3 regions of the Clostridium bornimense genome follow, and region 1 is predicted to be linked to each of the others. Evidence: predicted binding sites of a transcription regulator. Region 1 holds the regulator's gene; each other region holds the start of a gene.
The links. Region 1 encodes Rex, which represses fermentation and respiration genes when NADH is low (regulators of the CRP and FNR family bind a similar motif). Its sites were predicted from a motif close to ATTGTTAANNNNTTAACAAT; they were not measured.

Region 1 (5,687 bases):
TTTAGATGTAATGTTTCTCTACTAATTTTTCTACTGCATATGCTGCAGCTTCTTTTGCTGGTAAATTTTTAATCTCTCCAGCACCTTTAACTTCCTTAGTAGAACTCTTCTTAACTTTTGTAGGAGAACCCTTTAATCCTAATGAAGCCTTATCTACATCTATATCATCGGCACTCCATACCTTAACTTCCTTGCCAAATGTTTCAAATATTAACTTTGCATTCATATATCTTGGCTCATTTAATTCTTTTATTGCAGTTAATAGCACTGGAGTTTTTACTTCGATAATTTCATAACCATCTTCTAAAGCTCTATTTACTATTAATTTATCTCCTTTCACCTTAACATCTTGAACATATGTTATTTGAGGAATTCCTAAGTGTTCTGCAATTTCAGGTCCAACTTGAGCTGTATCTCCATCAATAGCTTGTCTTCCACAGAATATGATATCATATTCAAGCTTTCTTAAAGCTCCTGCAAGTGCACTTGATGTAGCAAGAGTATCTGCACCGCCAAGTACTCTATCAGTAAGTAAAATAGCTTCATCTGCTCCCATAGCCATTGCTTCTCTTAATATTTCTTCTGCTTGTGGTAATCCCATAGTAATAACAGTAACATGAGCGCCTAAGCTATCTTTTAATGCTAATGCTTCTTCTAAAGCATGTTTATCTTCTGGGTTCATTATTGATGCAACACCATCTCTAATTAATGTTCCCTTAACTGGGTCTATTTTAACAGCTGTTGTATCTGGAACTTGCTTTATGCAAACTACTATCTTCATTTATATACCCCCTCATTATCTAAAAATGCTTCCAGCGATAACCATTTGTTGTACTTGAGAAGTACCTTCATAAATTTCAGTTATCTTAGCATCTCTCATCATTCTTTCAACTGGATACTCTTTTGTATATCCATATCCACCAAACATTTGAACAGCTTTTGTTGTTACATCCATAGCTACATTTGCAGCTAAAAGCTTAGCTCTTGCAGCATCAACTGTATATGGAAGTCCTTGGTCTTTTTTCCATGCTGCTAAGTATACTAAATGTCTAGCTGATTCAATAGCTACATCCATATCAGCCATCATCCATTGTAATCCTTGGAATTTATCTAAGCTCCTACCAAATTGCTTTCTTTCCTTCATATAAGCCTTTGCTTCATTAAATGCTCCTTCTGCAATTCCTAAAGCTTGAGCAGCAATACCAATTCTTCCTCCATCAAGAGTCTTCATTGCTATTCCAAATCCCTTACCTTCTTGTCCAACTAAATTTTCCTTTGGAACTATACAATCTTCAAAAATAAGTTCAGTAGTTGATGATGCTCTTATACCTAATTTATTTTCAACTTTTCCTATAGAAAAACCTTTGAATCCTTTTTCTATTATAAATGCAGATATTCCCTTAGTTCCTTTGCTCTTATCAGTCATAGCAAATACAACAAAAGTATCAGCAACTCCACCATTTGTTATAAATATTTTTGATCCATTTAAAACATAATGATCTCCTTCTAATACAGCTGTAGTTTGTTGACCTGCCGCATCAGTTCCAGCATTTGGCTCTGTTAATCCAAAAGCACCAATTTTTCTTCCGGAAGCTAAATCTGGTAAGTACTTAGCTTTTTGATCTTTATTTCCGTGTTGATTGATTAATGATGCACATAATGAAGTATGAGCTGACAAAATAACCCCTGTTGTACCACATACTTTTGATAATTCTTCAACAGCTATAATATAAGATAATGTATCTCCACCTGCTCCTTCATAATCTGTAGCAAACGGAATTCCCATCATATTTAATTTAGCCATTTTTTCTACAGTTTCCATAGGGAATCTTTCTGTTTCATCTATTTCCGCTGCTAATGGTTTTACTTCATTTTCAGCAAATTCCCTTACCATCTTTTGAATGAACTTTTGTTCCTTTGTCAATGCGAAATCCATATTGTCCCTTACCCCCTATTATTTATTTTTAAATCTATCTAATTTTCTTTTTTCTACAAATGCTGTCATTGCATCAGTTTGATCTTCTGTTGAGAAACATTCACCAAATGCTTCTGATTCAAAAGCTAATGCTGTATCTATATCTACTTGCATACCTCTATTAATAGCTTCTTTACATAACTTAACCGCTATTGGTGCATTACTAGCTATTGTCTTAGCTAAAGCTTTTGCATTATTAAGTAATTCTTCTGGCTCATGAATAGAATTTACAAGACCTATTCTTAATGCTTCATCTGCTTTTATTACTTTTGCAGTATATACTAGCTCTTTAGCCATCCCCATACCAACTAATCTAGATAATCTTTGAGTTCCACCAAATCCTGGTGTAATACCTAACCCAACTTCTGGTTGCCCAAATTTAGCTTTATTTGATGCGATTCTTATATCACATGCCATTGAAAGTTCACAACCACCGCCTAACGCAAAACCATTTACTGCTGCAATAACAGGTTTTGATAATGTTTCGATTTTTCTAAATACATTATTCCCAAGTTTCCCAAAATTTCTTCCTTGAAGAACTGTCATATCTTTCATCTCAGATATGTCTGCTCCAGCAACAAATGCTTTTTCACCTGCTCCTGTTAAAACAACGGCTAAAACATCATCATCATTTTCTATAGTTGTAAACACTAAGTCTAATTCTTTTAATGTTTCACTATTTAATGCATTTAATGCCTTAGGTCTATTGATAGTTACAACAGCAATATTATCCTCTTTCTCAAGGATTACATTCTTTAACTCCATGACTAATCCTCCTACTTAAAATTTGTTAAACAAATAACAAATATAATTAAAAAAATTTACCCCCAAAGTATATATAATACTTACATATTATATTATATCTTCCAATGATATAGATTTCAATACAATTTTTATCTCCTGTTCATAAGATAAGATATTGTTAATAAACTTTCACTTAAATGTACATTTTCTACAATTATGTTTTCAGGAACCACTAAATCTACAGGAGCGAAATTCCATAAACCTTGAACTCCACCATCGATTAATACATTAGTAATTCTCTGAGCACTATTTTTAGGTACACATAAAATTGCTATATCCACTTTTGATTCTTTTAAAAATTTATCTAAATAATCAGTATCCATTATTTCTATATCTCTAATTTTTAGCCCGATTAATTTAGGATTAATATCAAAAATCCCCGTTAACTTAAATCCTAATTTATCAAAATTCATATAATTGGCCACAGCCTGACCAATATTACCAGCTCCGATAATTATAGTGCTATATTCTCTATTTAATCCTAAAATTTCACATATTTTATTATATAGATCCTTTACATTATATCCATATCCTTGTTGACCAAAATCTCCAAAACAGTTTAAATCTTGTCTTATCTGCGATGCAGTAAAACCAATTTTTTCCGAAAGCTCCTTAGAAGAGATTCTATCAACATCATTCACCATCAATTCTTTTAAATATCTTTGATATTTTGGCAATCTCCTCACTACTGCCATAGAAATCTTTTTTTTATCCATGTTTTCACTCCCTATATTAAATGACTTATATAAATCACTAGATTGTTAAATAATTATCTACATCTTTTAATTATACAATTTTAAAATATAAATTTATACTATAATTTAAAAACATCTACAAAAAAACTCTTTATAATAGTACAATATCTTAGAGGTGATTATTTTGTTTGTCATTAGTTGTAAAGACATCCATAAAAGCTATGGAATAAATGTAATACTAGAAAATATAACTTTTTCCTTAAATGAAGGGGAAAAATTAGGATTAATAGGTGCCAATGGTGCTGGTAAATCTACTTTGTTTAAAATAATCTCTGGTGAATTGTCCTATGATTCCGGTGAATGTTTTATAGATAAAAATAAAAAAGTGGGATATCTATCTCAACATCTCTCGTTACATAGTGATAATACTATTTACAGTGAATTGCTTTCTGTCTTCGATGAATTGCTATCAATAGAAAAGCAACTACTTGATTTGGAAGAAAAATTAAAAGAACCTTATGATGAAAGTAATTCAGATTATCATGATAAACTTATTAGCAAATTTACCACACTTACTGAACTATATTCAATAAAAGGTGGATATACTTATAAAGGTGATATATCAAAAGTACTTAAAGGGCTTGGCTTTAATGAAGCTGATTTTAATAAAAATATATCTATATTAAGTGGAGGACAAAAAACTCGTGTAGCTCTTTGTAAATTATTATTAACAAATCCAGATATCCTTCTTTTAGATGAACCTACAAATCATTTAGATTTAGATGCTATTAATTGGCTTGAAAATTATTTAAAAGATTATAAAGGTACTCTTATTATAATTTCTCATGATAGATATTTCTTAGATGCTATAACAAATAAAACTATGGAAGTATTCAATGGTACCTGTAGAATATATAATGGAAATTATACAAACTCTTTAGAAGAAAAGAAAAAAGCATATGAAGCTGATTTAAAGGCGTATAATCTTCAACAAGAAGAAATAAAAAGGCAAGAAGAAATTATTAAAAAATATAGATCTTTTAATAGGGAAAAATCTATTAAAGCTGCAGAAAGTAGACAAAAATCTTTAGATAAAATTGAACGTATAAAGGCACCTGTTAAAGAAGGACCTTCTGCTAGAATTACTTTCTTAACCTCTGTTAAAAGTGGTAACGATGTTCTTCATGTTGAAAATCTTAGTAAGAAATTTGAAACTAAAAATTTATTTTCTAATATCAGTTTTGAGATAAAAAAAGGATATAAAACTGCAATTATCGGTGAAAATGGTCGTGGTAAAACTACCCTATTTAACATAATAAGAGGTGTAATACCTAAAGACTCTGGAATTGCTGTATTAGGTAAAAATGTTAATATTGGATATTATGATCAAGAGCAAAAGAACTTATGCTTAGATAAGACTATTATTGATGAGGTTTGGGATGATTTTCCTGAACTTACTACTACAGAAATTCGTAGTGCCCTAGCTGCATTTTTATTTAGAGGCGATGATGTTTTTAAAGAGATAAAATATCTTAGTGGAGGAGAAAAATGTAGAATTAATCTATTAAAACTTATGCTATCTCAAAGCAATTTTTTATTATTAGATGAGCCTACTAATCACTTAGATATTCCTTCTAGAGAAGCTCTAGAAGATGCCATTTTAGGATATGATGGCACTATATTGGTAATTTCTCATGACAGATATTTCTTAAATAAAGTCGTTGATAGAATTTATGAATTAGAAGAATTTCAAATGAAAGAATATCTGGGGAATTATTCATACTATATAGAAAAGAAAACAAATCCAACGAGATTTGAACTAGAAGATACTTTTGATGGAAAAACTAAAACAAAAATAATAGCTGAAAAGAAAAAGAAACGTGAAGAAGAAAGAGCTCAGCGAGAAAAAAAGAAAACATTAAAAAAGATTGAAGAAGAAATATCTAATGTTGAAGATATTTTAAAGACCCTAAACGAGCAATTATGCTTAGAAGAAATTTACAGCAACCCAGAAAAATCTATTGAAGTAAATAATGAAATTAAACTTAATGAAGAAAAATTAGAATCTTTATATTCTAGTTGGGAAGAATTATCTTTATAAATTTGGGGGTTTTATGAAAAAATATATTTTTATTATCTCAACTGTAATTTCATTAATACTTTGTATATTGCTTTCTACTTCATATATAAAGTATTCAAATTTAGATTCAAAA
Region 2 (5,687 bases), 520 kb from region 1:
TAAGCACCTAAATCCCTCATCATTTGAACTCTGGCTTTTGTTATAAATGCAGCCTTTCCAAAGTCTTTTGTATATATAACTCCATGATAGGATTCATCTGGCTCAGTAAACTCTTTATACTTTCCATTACACCAATTAAAATTACCACTATCTACAATAACACCGCCCACTTGTACTGCTTGTCCATCCATATATTTTGTTGTGGAATGTATTACAATATCCGCTCCATATTCAATAGGCCTACAAAGTATAGGTGTTGCAAAAGTATTATCTATAATAAATGGTACATTATTTTCATGAGCCACCTTTACGAATTTTTCAATATCCAATACTGATAATGCTGGATTTGCAAGTGTCTCACCATATACAGCTTTAGTATTTTTCTTAAAATATTTTTGCAATTCTTCTTCTGGTAAATCTGGATCTACAAAAGTACACTCTATTCCAAATTTTTTTAACGTAACAGAAAATAAGTTTATTGTTCCTCCATATATCTTTGATGCACTAATAAAATGGTCCCCAGCACTTAAAATATTAAGAAGACTTATTAATATTGCTGCTTGTCCTGATGTAGTGCATAGAGCTCCTACTCCACCTTCTAATGCTGCAATTTTTTCTTCTACTGCAGCAACGGTAGGATTAGATATTCTCGAATACATATGTCCTTCAACTGTAAGATCAAATAACTTTCCAATATGTTCTGTAGATTCATAATTGTAAGTAGTACTTTGATATATTGGTAAAGATAATGGCTCCCCATTTCTTGGTTTATATCCTTCATGTAAACACTTTGTTTCAATATTCATTGAATAGCCCCCTTTTTATATTGTTTATGTAATATTATAACATTGATTTTAAAATAACCGTAGATTTTATTAAATCTACGGTTAGTATAACTACCTTTATTCTTTTATAGATGGTAAAGAACTTAAATTATTACCTTCACTTTGATCTGGCAAACTTCTTAAATATTCTTCTCCATTTCTAGTACTTATAGCTACCCCAGATATTCCTCCAGACCTAGCTATATTAATAGCTTCTTCTTTTGACACCTTAGCACCATCTGAAAGTTGATACCCTATCACATCTCCTGAATGTTTTATCAAAGCTGTTATTGACTTAGCATCACTGCTGGCTGTAGGTACTTCTTTGTTAATATTAACAGGTAATCCCCCCATCATTCCATCATGATTCTCATCCATAAATAACACCTCCAAATTACTTTTGTGGTATTATCTTTTCCAAGTTATCATTTATTATTCATATACATAAACATATGAAGATTTTTTTGTTATTATAATATTCTTGTTTATGGAGAAATCAAAGATGGATATATCCTAAATGTTTCTGCAATAGAACATATCTTATCAACTAATGATACAATAAATGCTTCTTTAGATCTAGGTATTTTAATTGTTAACGGCCACATATGTTTTAATATTATATCTCTTTCCGTATCGTTTATATCAAAATATTTAATAGCATTATCATATGCTATTTTAGGATGTCTAAATCCATGCCATTTTTTACGCCCTTCTTTTATATGCCAATCATACAAAAAGAAATCATGTAATGCAGCTCCTCTAATAAGACTTCTAGCATCAACATTAATATGAAATTTTCTACTTAGAAAATAGCTATAATATGCTACAGATAAACTATGTTCAAGACAAGATACTTTTCCATGTTGAATAAATGTATTCATGGACCTAAACTCTTCTAATTCCATGAATTCTTCTATACATTCCATATAATAATCTATTTCTTTTTCTTTTAATAGCATATATCAAACCCTCATTCTACTTACTATTAGTATATTCATCTAATAATGGATATAATTCCTTATCAATAATTGATATTTGTCTTCTTAAATTTTCTTTAGTAACTTCTTCATCTTTTAAATAGTCTAATTTTTCAAATATACTTATTAATCTAAAATATAACTCTGTATCATATTTTAGAAGAGATTTTATCTTACTATCTTTCCACATCTCTATAAATAAATAAAATTCCTTTTTATGAATTTCAATTTCTTCATCTATAATTTTATATTTTAAATATTTATCCAATATTTTTTTTATTTCATCATTATTATCAATGTTATCATAATAAAATCTATTAATATTAATTCGTTTTAATAAAACTTCTTCTTTATTAAAAATTTTAAGATTGCTAATAAATTTCTTTATTAGTTTTTTATTAAACTTTCTTCCTATTTTTATTTTATCCAAATGTATCTCTAATATGTATAAATCTTTAAATATCCGATCCATAACATATTTATCTTTATCATATTTACTTTTGTATCCTAAATAATAATTTGAAATATTATAAAGTACATCTCCAATGATAATCCAATCTCTTATATCATCGTCTTCATCTGATAATTCCTTTGCTACTTTTTCATATCTATTTAAACATGTCATTATATATTCTAAACTTAATTTACTTCCAGCATTATGTTTATTCAAAATGTTTATAATATCTATTACTTCATTGCAATTATATTCTCCACCCATATATTCACCCCAATCAAATATAACTACTTTGTATATATTATTATAGCATTTTTTTACATTCATTCAATATCTATTATCCATATTTATTTATTTTTTACATTTTTTATCTTGAGCATTATTAATAATAACCTTTTATTCCTTTAATATAAAACTGCTCCAAAATAAAACTTATTTTGGAGCTTCAATGCTATCTATTCTGTAATTTCATTGTTTGAGTCTTCATCATTAGTAGTTCCACTATCTATGTTGTTATCTTCATTATCTGTACTTTCTTCAGTAGAATTGCTGTTTGTATTATCGATACTTTCTTCAGTAGAATCATTATTTGTTTCATTTGTATCTTCTACATCGCTACTATCTTCACCATTAAATAATCCTGTGAACCAGTTCCAAATCTTTTTGAAAAATCCTTCTTCACTTCCATTTGAGTCTTCCGTATTTGATTCAACATTAACAGTTGTATCATCAGTAGAATCAATTTTTACATTGTCTCCAAGAACGCTATCATTAGTTTCTCCTAAAATTCCTGAGTCTTTATCATTACTATTAAATATTCCTGTAAACCATTCTCCTATTCCAGAGAACCAGTCTTTCATTCCATCAAAAAATCCTTTGTCTACTTTTTCACCCATAGCATCTAATTTATCAGATATTGTTTTTCCTATGCCCTTTAATGTATCTTTCATTTCTTTATAGTCATAATCTTGCTCTGCTATTTTTTCCATCAATGATTGAATCTGTGCTTGCTGTTCATCAGTCAATGTTACATTATAGTTATTCGTTACATTATTTATAGTTTCAGCTATTTGATTTGTATCGCTTGTACCATTTTTTATTATCTCTGTCTTTATATCGTTAATTACTCCTGTTGCTTTTTCTTGACCAATCTCATCACCTAAATCACCGGTAGTAATTAACTCCTCACAAGCTAATTCTTTCTTCTCTTCATCTAATTTTTCTCCTGTAGCATCTTCAAATGCTTTCATTATACCTGTTAATGCACCTGTACCTGATACTGCAAATGGACTTGCAATTACACAATCTGCATCAGTTAAACCAGCTGTTGAAAGTGTTGTTGCTACCATAGAACTTGTTACCCATGTAACATTGGCAGTCTTTACATTTATACCATTTCCGGCTTCTTTTGGTTCTACATATGAACATGAAAAAGTCTTTGTCCCAATTTGTGCTTCTGAAGCAACTCCTTCTAAGTATTGTCTTTCTTCTTCATTGTTAACTTCTAATACCACTACTTCGTTTTCTTCTACACCAAAATATTTTAACATTTTCTCTTTTTGTTCTTCATTTAAATTTGCACCTAATGTTACTACTCTAGAACCATCTGCAAAAGCTACTGTACTACTTCCAAGTACAAGGGCAACACATAGACCTAAAGAAATCAATCTCTTTTTTAACTTCATTGTTATTCTCCTTCTTAATAAATTATTATTAATCCACAAATACATAATACTACAGTTTTATGTATTTTCCCACAATTTTTGTTTATTTTTGTAATATAGTGACAGACAAACATTTTATATTAGTAGAAATTTTCTAAAATATTATATCATAACTATATTAATAATTTATTAACATTATCTTAATAACAACTTACATTACAAAAAAGATTTATGATAATTCGCATTTCACAATTCTTAATAGAAATCAATTAAAATAAATAGATCTGCTACTACTTATATTAGCAATAACAGATCTATATGAAAGGTAGCTTTCATTAGCCACATACAACACTGCATTATCCTATAAATTATAAAATAAATTTTTATAACAAACTGATGACACAATACTTATAAGCTAAGAAATTCTCTAAAGAAATTTCATCCATAACTAGTCCCTCTTACTTATTCTCTAATTACTATATGTTAAAAAGGCTGGCACTCACGAAATTTAATCGTATTGTGACAGCCTCCTTTAGCATTATTTCATTATCTTACATATATTATTAGTAAATTCAACTGGATCATTTATTGGTAATCCTTCTATAAGTAATGCTTGATTATATAAAACATTTGTATATAAATTAAATTTATCTTTATCATTGTCATAAGCTTCTTTTAAAGATTTAAACACATCATGATTTATATTAATTTCTAGTACCTTTTCTGCTTTTACATTTTCATTATTAGGCATAGAATTTAAGACTTTTTCCATCTCTATAGTAAGATCTCCTTCATTTGATAAACAAACTGGATATTTCTTCATTCTCTTTGAAGCTTTAACAGTCTTAACTTTACCATCTAGAATAGTTTTCATAGATTCAAATAAGTCTTTATTTTCTTTTTCTTCACTTTCAGTTACTTCTTGATCTTTATCTTCAATACCTAAATCTCCACTAGATACTGACTTAAATTCTTTTTCCTTATATGACATTAACATTCTAATTGCGAATTCATCGATGTCTTCTGTAAAGTATAAAATTTCATAACCTTTATCAGATACCATTTCAGTTTGTGGTAATTTTTCTATTCTTTCAATAGATTCTCCAGCTGCATAATAGATATATTTTTGATCTTCTGGCATTCTTGATACATATTCATCTAATGTTACTAACTTCTTTTCTTTTGAAGAATAGAACATTAATAAATCTTGAAGATCCTCTTTATGAGCACCGAATTCGCTATATACACCATATTTCAATTGTCTTCCGAAAGAATTATAGAATTTTTCATACTTATCTCTTTCATTTTTTAATGTATCTAATAATCCATTTTTGATTTGTGTTTTAATATTTTTAGCTATAAGCTTTAATTGTCTATCATGTTGTAATATTTCTCTGGAAATATTAAGTGATAAATCTTCTGAATCTACTATCCCTTTCACAAAACTAAAATAATCTGGGACTAAATCAGAACATTTATTCATTATCATAACACCATTAGAATAAAGTTCTAGACCTTTTTCATAATCTTTTGTATAGAAATCATATGGTGTCTTTTCTGGAATATATAATATAGAATTATAACTTACCATTCCATCAACACTTACATGTATATGTTTTATTGGCTTATCATAACCATAATGCTTTTCAGCATAGAAATTATCATAGTCTTCATCAGTCAATTCATTTTTATTTTTTCTCCAAATTGGTACTCTACTATTTATAGTTTTTTCTTCTATAATATCTTCATATTCATTTTCTGTACCTTC
Region 3 (5,687 bases), 710 kb from region 1:
AACATAAAAATGTCTTTTGGGGGAGTAAGTAGAAATATAGCTGAGAATATGGCTAGGATGGGAATAAATACAAAATTCATCTCTATATTAGGGGATGATGAGATGGGAAAAAGTATTTTAGAACATTCAAAAAAAATAGGATATGATATGAGTGATTCATTGATAGTAGAAAATAGTTCTACTCCAACATATTTAGCAATTTTAAACCATGAAGGTGAGATGGTTTCAGCTATCGCAGATATGAAATCAATTGATAAGTTAGATACTGATTTTATTGATAGCAAAGATGACGTTATAAAGAATGCTGAGTATGTATTCTTAGATTCAGATAATCCTGAAATTTTAGAATATATACTAAAGAAATATCAAGGAAATACAAAGTTTGTATTAGATCCGATATCAGCTTCAAAAGCTGAAAAAGTAAAACATCTTATAAAATATTTTCATACTATTAAACCAAATAGGCATGAAGCAGAAGTGCTTTGTGGGTTTAGTATAAATAATTATGAAGATTTAAAAAAAGCTGGTGAATATTTCATATCATTAGGCATAACTAATGTATTTATATCTCTAGATTGTGATGGAATATATTATGTTAACAAGTATGAAAGCGGTAGAATAAAGGCTGAAAATGTAGAAGTTAAAAATGTTACAGGAGCTGGAGATGCTTTTGTTGCCGGTATAGGATATGGATATATTAATAATTTAAAGCTAAAAGAAATAGTTAAGATAGCAATAACTATGTCATCTATTACAATTTCACACGAAGATACAATACATCCTTTTATGAACTTAGAATATGTTCATAATTCTATTGGAAATTATAATTGGATTGAAAATTAAATAAACTATAAATTATATATTATCTATTCAGAAATTAAGTTATGCTGAATAGATTTTTTAATAAAATTTAAATTAATAAAAAAGTTTATTTTTTATTATTAAATTAGATAAAATATTTACAAAATAATAAAACTATGATAACATAATTTCAGAATTTATGTACAAATGTACGTATAAAACGTTCAGGGGGCTATTTTCAATAAATATATGAGGTGAGAATAGTATGCAAAAGAAGAAAAAGGGACTTTTTTCTAAGTTTCTAGATGGAGTTGAAAAAGTAGGAAATAAATTACCACATCCAGTAACTATTTTCTTTTTATTATGTCTTTTAATAATTGGGGTATCTGCAATACTTGCAGCTTTTGATATATCATTAACATATACAAAAGTAGATACAAAGACTAATGAAATAGTTACAGTTACAGATTCAGTTAAAAGTTTATTATCAGTAGATGGTATAAGATATATGTTAACATCTATGGTTACTAATTTTACAGGATTTGCACCACTAGGTTCAGTACTTGTTCCAATGTTAGGAGTTGGACTAGCTGAACAAGTAGGACTTATTTCTGCAATGATTAAGAAATTAGTTCTTAGCACACCTAAGGGATTAATAACGGCAGTAGTAGTTTTTGCAGGGGTTATGTCTAATGTAGCCGGAGATGCAGGTTATATAGTATTAGTACCACTTGGAGCAATTATTTTTGGTTCTTTTGGAAGAAATCCAATTGCAGGACTTGCAGCAGCTTTTGCAGGGGTTTCTGGTGGATTCAGTGCTAATTTAATTTTAGGAACAATAGATCCATTACTTTCAGGTATTTCTACAGAGGCAGCAAAGATAGCAGATCCAAATTATTTTGTATCTCCAATGGCTAACTATTTCTTTATGGCAGTTTCAGTAGTACTAATAGTTATTTTAGGTACTATTGTTACACAGAAAATTGTTGAGCCTAGACTTGGAAAATATGAAGGTAAAATAGATGAAAATGAAAATGTTACGACAATCACTAAAGATGAAAAAAGAGGTTTAAGATTTGCATTAATTTCATTTATAGTTTTAACTGTTATAATTTTAGCTATGACAATTCCTTCAAATGGAATTTTAAGAAGTGAAGCTGGTGAGTTAATAGCAGCAGGTTCTCCATTCATGGATTCTATTGTAGTAATAATACTTTTAGCATTTATAGTACCAGGTATAGCTTATGGTATAGGTGCGAAAACTATTAGAAATGATAAAGACGTTGAAAAAGCATTATCAATGTCAATAAAATCAATGTCAAGCTATGTTGTTATGGTATTCTTTGCAGCACAATTTGTTAACTATTTTAACTATACAAATGTAGGAACACTTATTGCTGTTAAGGGAGCAGAGTTATTACAATCATTAAACTTCCAAGGGTTACCTTTATTAGTTTGCTTTATATTAATGTGTGGATTCATAAACTTATTTATGGGATCAGCATCAGCAAAGTGGGCAATAATGGCACCAATATTTATACCAATATTCATGGGAATCGGATTATCTCCAGAAGCAACACAAGTTGCATTTAGAATCGGGGACTCAGTAACAAATCTGATTACTCCACTTATGACGTACTTTGCACTTATAGCAGTAACGCTTCAGAAATATGATAAAAAAGCAGGTATGGGTACACTAATATCAACAATGGTTCCTTATTCAATTGTATTTACTATTGGATGGACAATCCTTCTAATAGTGTGGTATTTAATTGGATTGCCACTTGGACCAGGTGCACCAATATTTTTAGGATAGGCTGTCAGGTCACAGGTGGTAAGGCACATGGCACAGGTTAAGGTGTCAGGTCACAAGTCACAGGTGTGAAATTTATATAATTTATGAGGATTTCGTTTTAGGACGGAATCCTTTTTTTAATTTGCAATTTACAAAGCGCATTTATGGTTAGATCTGGTGTATGAAGAGTGTGGCAGTTTTTTTTATAAATTTGATAGGGCACATGGATATGGAAGTGTATGGTGATAAAGGAAATTACTACTGAATTTATGAAATTTTAAGTGTTAAGTTAAATGTTATAAGTTAGAATATGTTTCTTATTTATATTATAGTTGATATACAAGTCAATAAAGAGGGCTCATGAAAGTTGCACTTTCATGAAGCTGTGGTTACAAATTATATTCTATAGTAAATATGAAAACATTTTGCTGTCCGCAGGACTATAATAAAATTCCTCGTAAAGAGGAATTTTTACCTTACTTGTGTCCTGTGCCATAATAAAATGAACTATCGCTCAGAAATTTTCATTTGCTATTATGACATCCAATAGATTATAAGTGTTAGATTTATATATAGTAAAAGTTCATATTGATATATGTTCTAATTAAGTAGTGGTGAAAATTGAGATTATAAGTTAGTGTTTGTTAATAAATTTATATTCATGAATAAAATGTAATTTATAAAATATATTTTCAATAGAATACATGAAATTTGAAAACTATTTCAAAAAAATAAAGATAATATTGTTGAAATAGTTTAAATTGTGAGAAAATTATGATAAAATCTTTTTAAGAGTTATATAAATGTAATCAAAAGCTAAATTTTAGGAGGGTGTCATGGAAGTTAGAAATATTGAAGAGCTAATGGAGAAAATTGAAGAAGTAAGAGAAGCGCAAAAAGTATTTTCGACATTTTCACAAGAACAAGTAGATGAAATTTTTAGACAAAGTGCTATAGCTGCAAATAATGCTAGAATCCAATTAGCTAAGCTTGCGGTAGAAGAAAGTGGAATGGGGATTTTAGAAGATAAGGTTATAAAAAACCATTTTGCATCAGAATATATTTATAATCAATATAAAGATGAAAAAACTTGTGGAGTAATAGAAAAAGATGAGTTTTTCGGAATTACTAAGATTGCAGAGCCAATAGGAGTAGTTGCAGCTGTAGTACCGACAACGAATCCAACGTCAACAGCTATATTTAAAGCATTAATAGCTTTAAAAACTAGAAATGGTATAATCTTTTCACCACATCCAAGAGCTAAAGGTGCTACTATCAAGGCAGCAAGAATAGTTTATGAAGCTGCAGTTAAGGCAGGAGCGCCAGAGGGGATTATTGGATGGATTGATGAACCATCAGTGGAACTTTCACAAACACTGATGAGAGAAGCAGATATAACTTTAGCAACTGGAGGACCAGGTATGGTAAGGGCTGCTTATTCATCAGGAAAGCCAGCTATTGGTGTAGGTGCAGGAAATACTCCAGCTATTATAGATTCGTCGGCTCATATTAAAATGGCTGTTTCATCAATATTATTATCAAAAACTTTTGATAATGGTGTAATATGCGCATCTGAACAATCAGTAGTAGTATTAGATGATATTTATGATAAAGTAAGAGAAGAGTTTCTTGAAAGAGGAGCATATATATTAAAAGAAGATGAAGTAGATAAAGTTAGAGAGGTAATTCTTATAAATGGTGTTTTAAATGCTAAAATTGTTGGACAATCAGCGGTTAAAATAGCAGAATTAGCTGGCATTAATGTTCCAGAGAATACAAAAGTATTAATTGGTGAAGTAGAATCAGTAGAATTAGAAGAGCCATTTTCACATGAAAAATTATCACCAATCCTTGCGATGTATAGAGTAAAAGATTTTAAAGAAGCTTTAGACAAGGCGGCTAGACTTGTGGAACTTGGAGGTTTTGGTCATACATCAGTTTTATATGCAGATCAAAACACTGAGAGGGAAAAAATTAAGGCGTTTGGAGCTAGAATGAAAACTGGTAGAACAATTGTAAATATGCCAGCAGCTCAAGGAGCTATCGGTGACTTATACAACTTTAAACTTGCACCATCACTTACACTTGGTTGTGGTTCATGGGGTGGTAACTCTGTTTCAGAAAATGTAGGAGTTAAGCATTTATTAAATGTTAAGTCAGTAGCTGAGAGGAGAGAAAATATGCTTTGGTTTAGAGTACCTGAAAAAGTTTACTTCAAATTTGGATGTATGCCTGTAGCATTACAAGAACTAAAAGATATGAAAAAGAAAAAGGCATTTATCGTCACTGATAAAGTGTTATATTCTTTAGGATATATAGATAAAATTACAGATGTATTAAGAGAGATGGATATAGATTTTAAAGTATTCTTTGATGTGGCACCAGATCCAACTCTTGAGATAGCAAGAAAAGGTGCGGAAGAAATGAAGTCTTTTGGACCAGATACAATTATCGCCGTTGGTGGTGGGTCACCAATGGATGCGGCTAAAATTATGTGGGTTTTATATGAACATCCAGAAGTTAAATTTGAAGATTTAGCTATGAGATTTATGGATATTAGAAAGAGAGTATATAAGTTCCCAACTATGGGTGAAAAGGCTATGATGATAGCTGTTCCTACTTCTGCTGGAACAGGGTCAGAAGTTACTCCTTTTGCAGTTATTACAGATGAGAAAACAGGTGTAAAATATCCATTGGCAGATTATGCTCTTACTCCAGACATGGCTATAGTCGATGCAGAGCTTATGATGAATATGCCAAAAGGATTAACAGCGGCTTCTGGTATAGATGCATTAACTCATGCTATAGAAGCTATGGCTTCAGTACTTGCGTCTGAATATACTAATGGATTAGCATTAGAGGCGATAAGAATAATATTTAAGTATTTACCACAAGCTTATGAAGAGGGAACTACAAATGTTAAAGCAAGAGAAAAAATGGCTCATGCAGCAACTATGGCAGGAATGGCATTTGCTAATGCTTTCTTAGGAGTTTGTCATTCAATGGCTCATAAATTAGGTGCTTTCCATCATGTACCACATGGAGTTGCTAATGCATTATTAATTAATGAAGTAATTAAATTTAATGCTGT

Region 2: the regulator Rex is predicted to act here: its motif matches at 4,097-4,116, upstream of CM240_RS03530 (DUF1002 domain-containing protein).
Region 3: the regulator Rex is predicted to act here: its motif matches at 3,237-3,256, upstream of adhE (bifunctional acetaldehyde-CoA/alcohol dehydrogenase).

The regions. Positions count from the first base shown of each region.
Region 1 is NZ_HG917868.1:1,304,550-1,310,236, reverse strand. Features, by position in the region: gene CM240_RS05770 (electron transfer flavoprotein subunit beta/FixA family protein) at 2-781, opposite strand; gene CM240_RS05765 (acyl-CoA dehydrogenase) at 797-1,936, opposite strand; gene CM240_RS05760 (short-chain-enoyl-CoA hydratase) at 1,955-2,740, opposite strand; gene CM240_RS05755 (redox-sensing transcriptional repressor Rex) at 2,869-3,495, opposite strand; gene abc-f (ribosomal protection-like ABC-F family protein) at 3,659-5,575, shown strand; gene CM240_RS05745 (polysaccharide deacetylase family protein) at 5,589-5,687, shown strand, end outside.
Region 2 is NZ_HG917868.1:782,693-788,379, reverse strand. Features, by position in the region: gene CM240_RS03550 (O-acetylhomoserine aminocarboxypropyltransferase/cysteine synthase family protein) at 1-806, opposite strand, end outside; gene CM240_RS03545 (DUF3892 domain-containing protein) at 903-1,202, opposite strand; gene CM240_RS03540 (HD domain-containing protein) at 1,310-1,783, opposite strand; gene CM240_RS03535 (hypothetical protein) at 1,800-2,582, opposite strand; gene CM240_RS03530 (DUF1002 domain-containing protein) at 2,711-3,940, opposite strand; gene htpG (molecular chaperone HtpG) at 4,458-5,687, opposite strand, start outside.
Region 3 is NZ_HG917868.1:2,018,746-2,024,432, reverse strand. Features, by position in the region: gene CM240_RS09105 (carbohydrate kinase family protein) at 1-843, shown strand, start outside; gene CM240_RS09100 (AbgT family transporter) at 1,067-2,617, shown strand; gene adhE (bifunctional acetaldehyde-CoA/alcohol dehydrogenase) at 3,433-5,687, shown strand, end outside.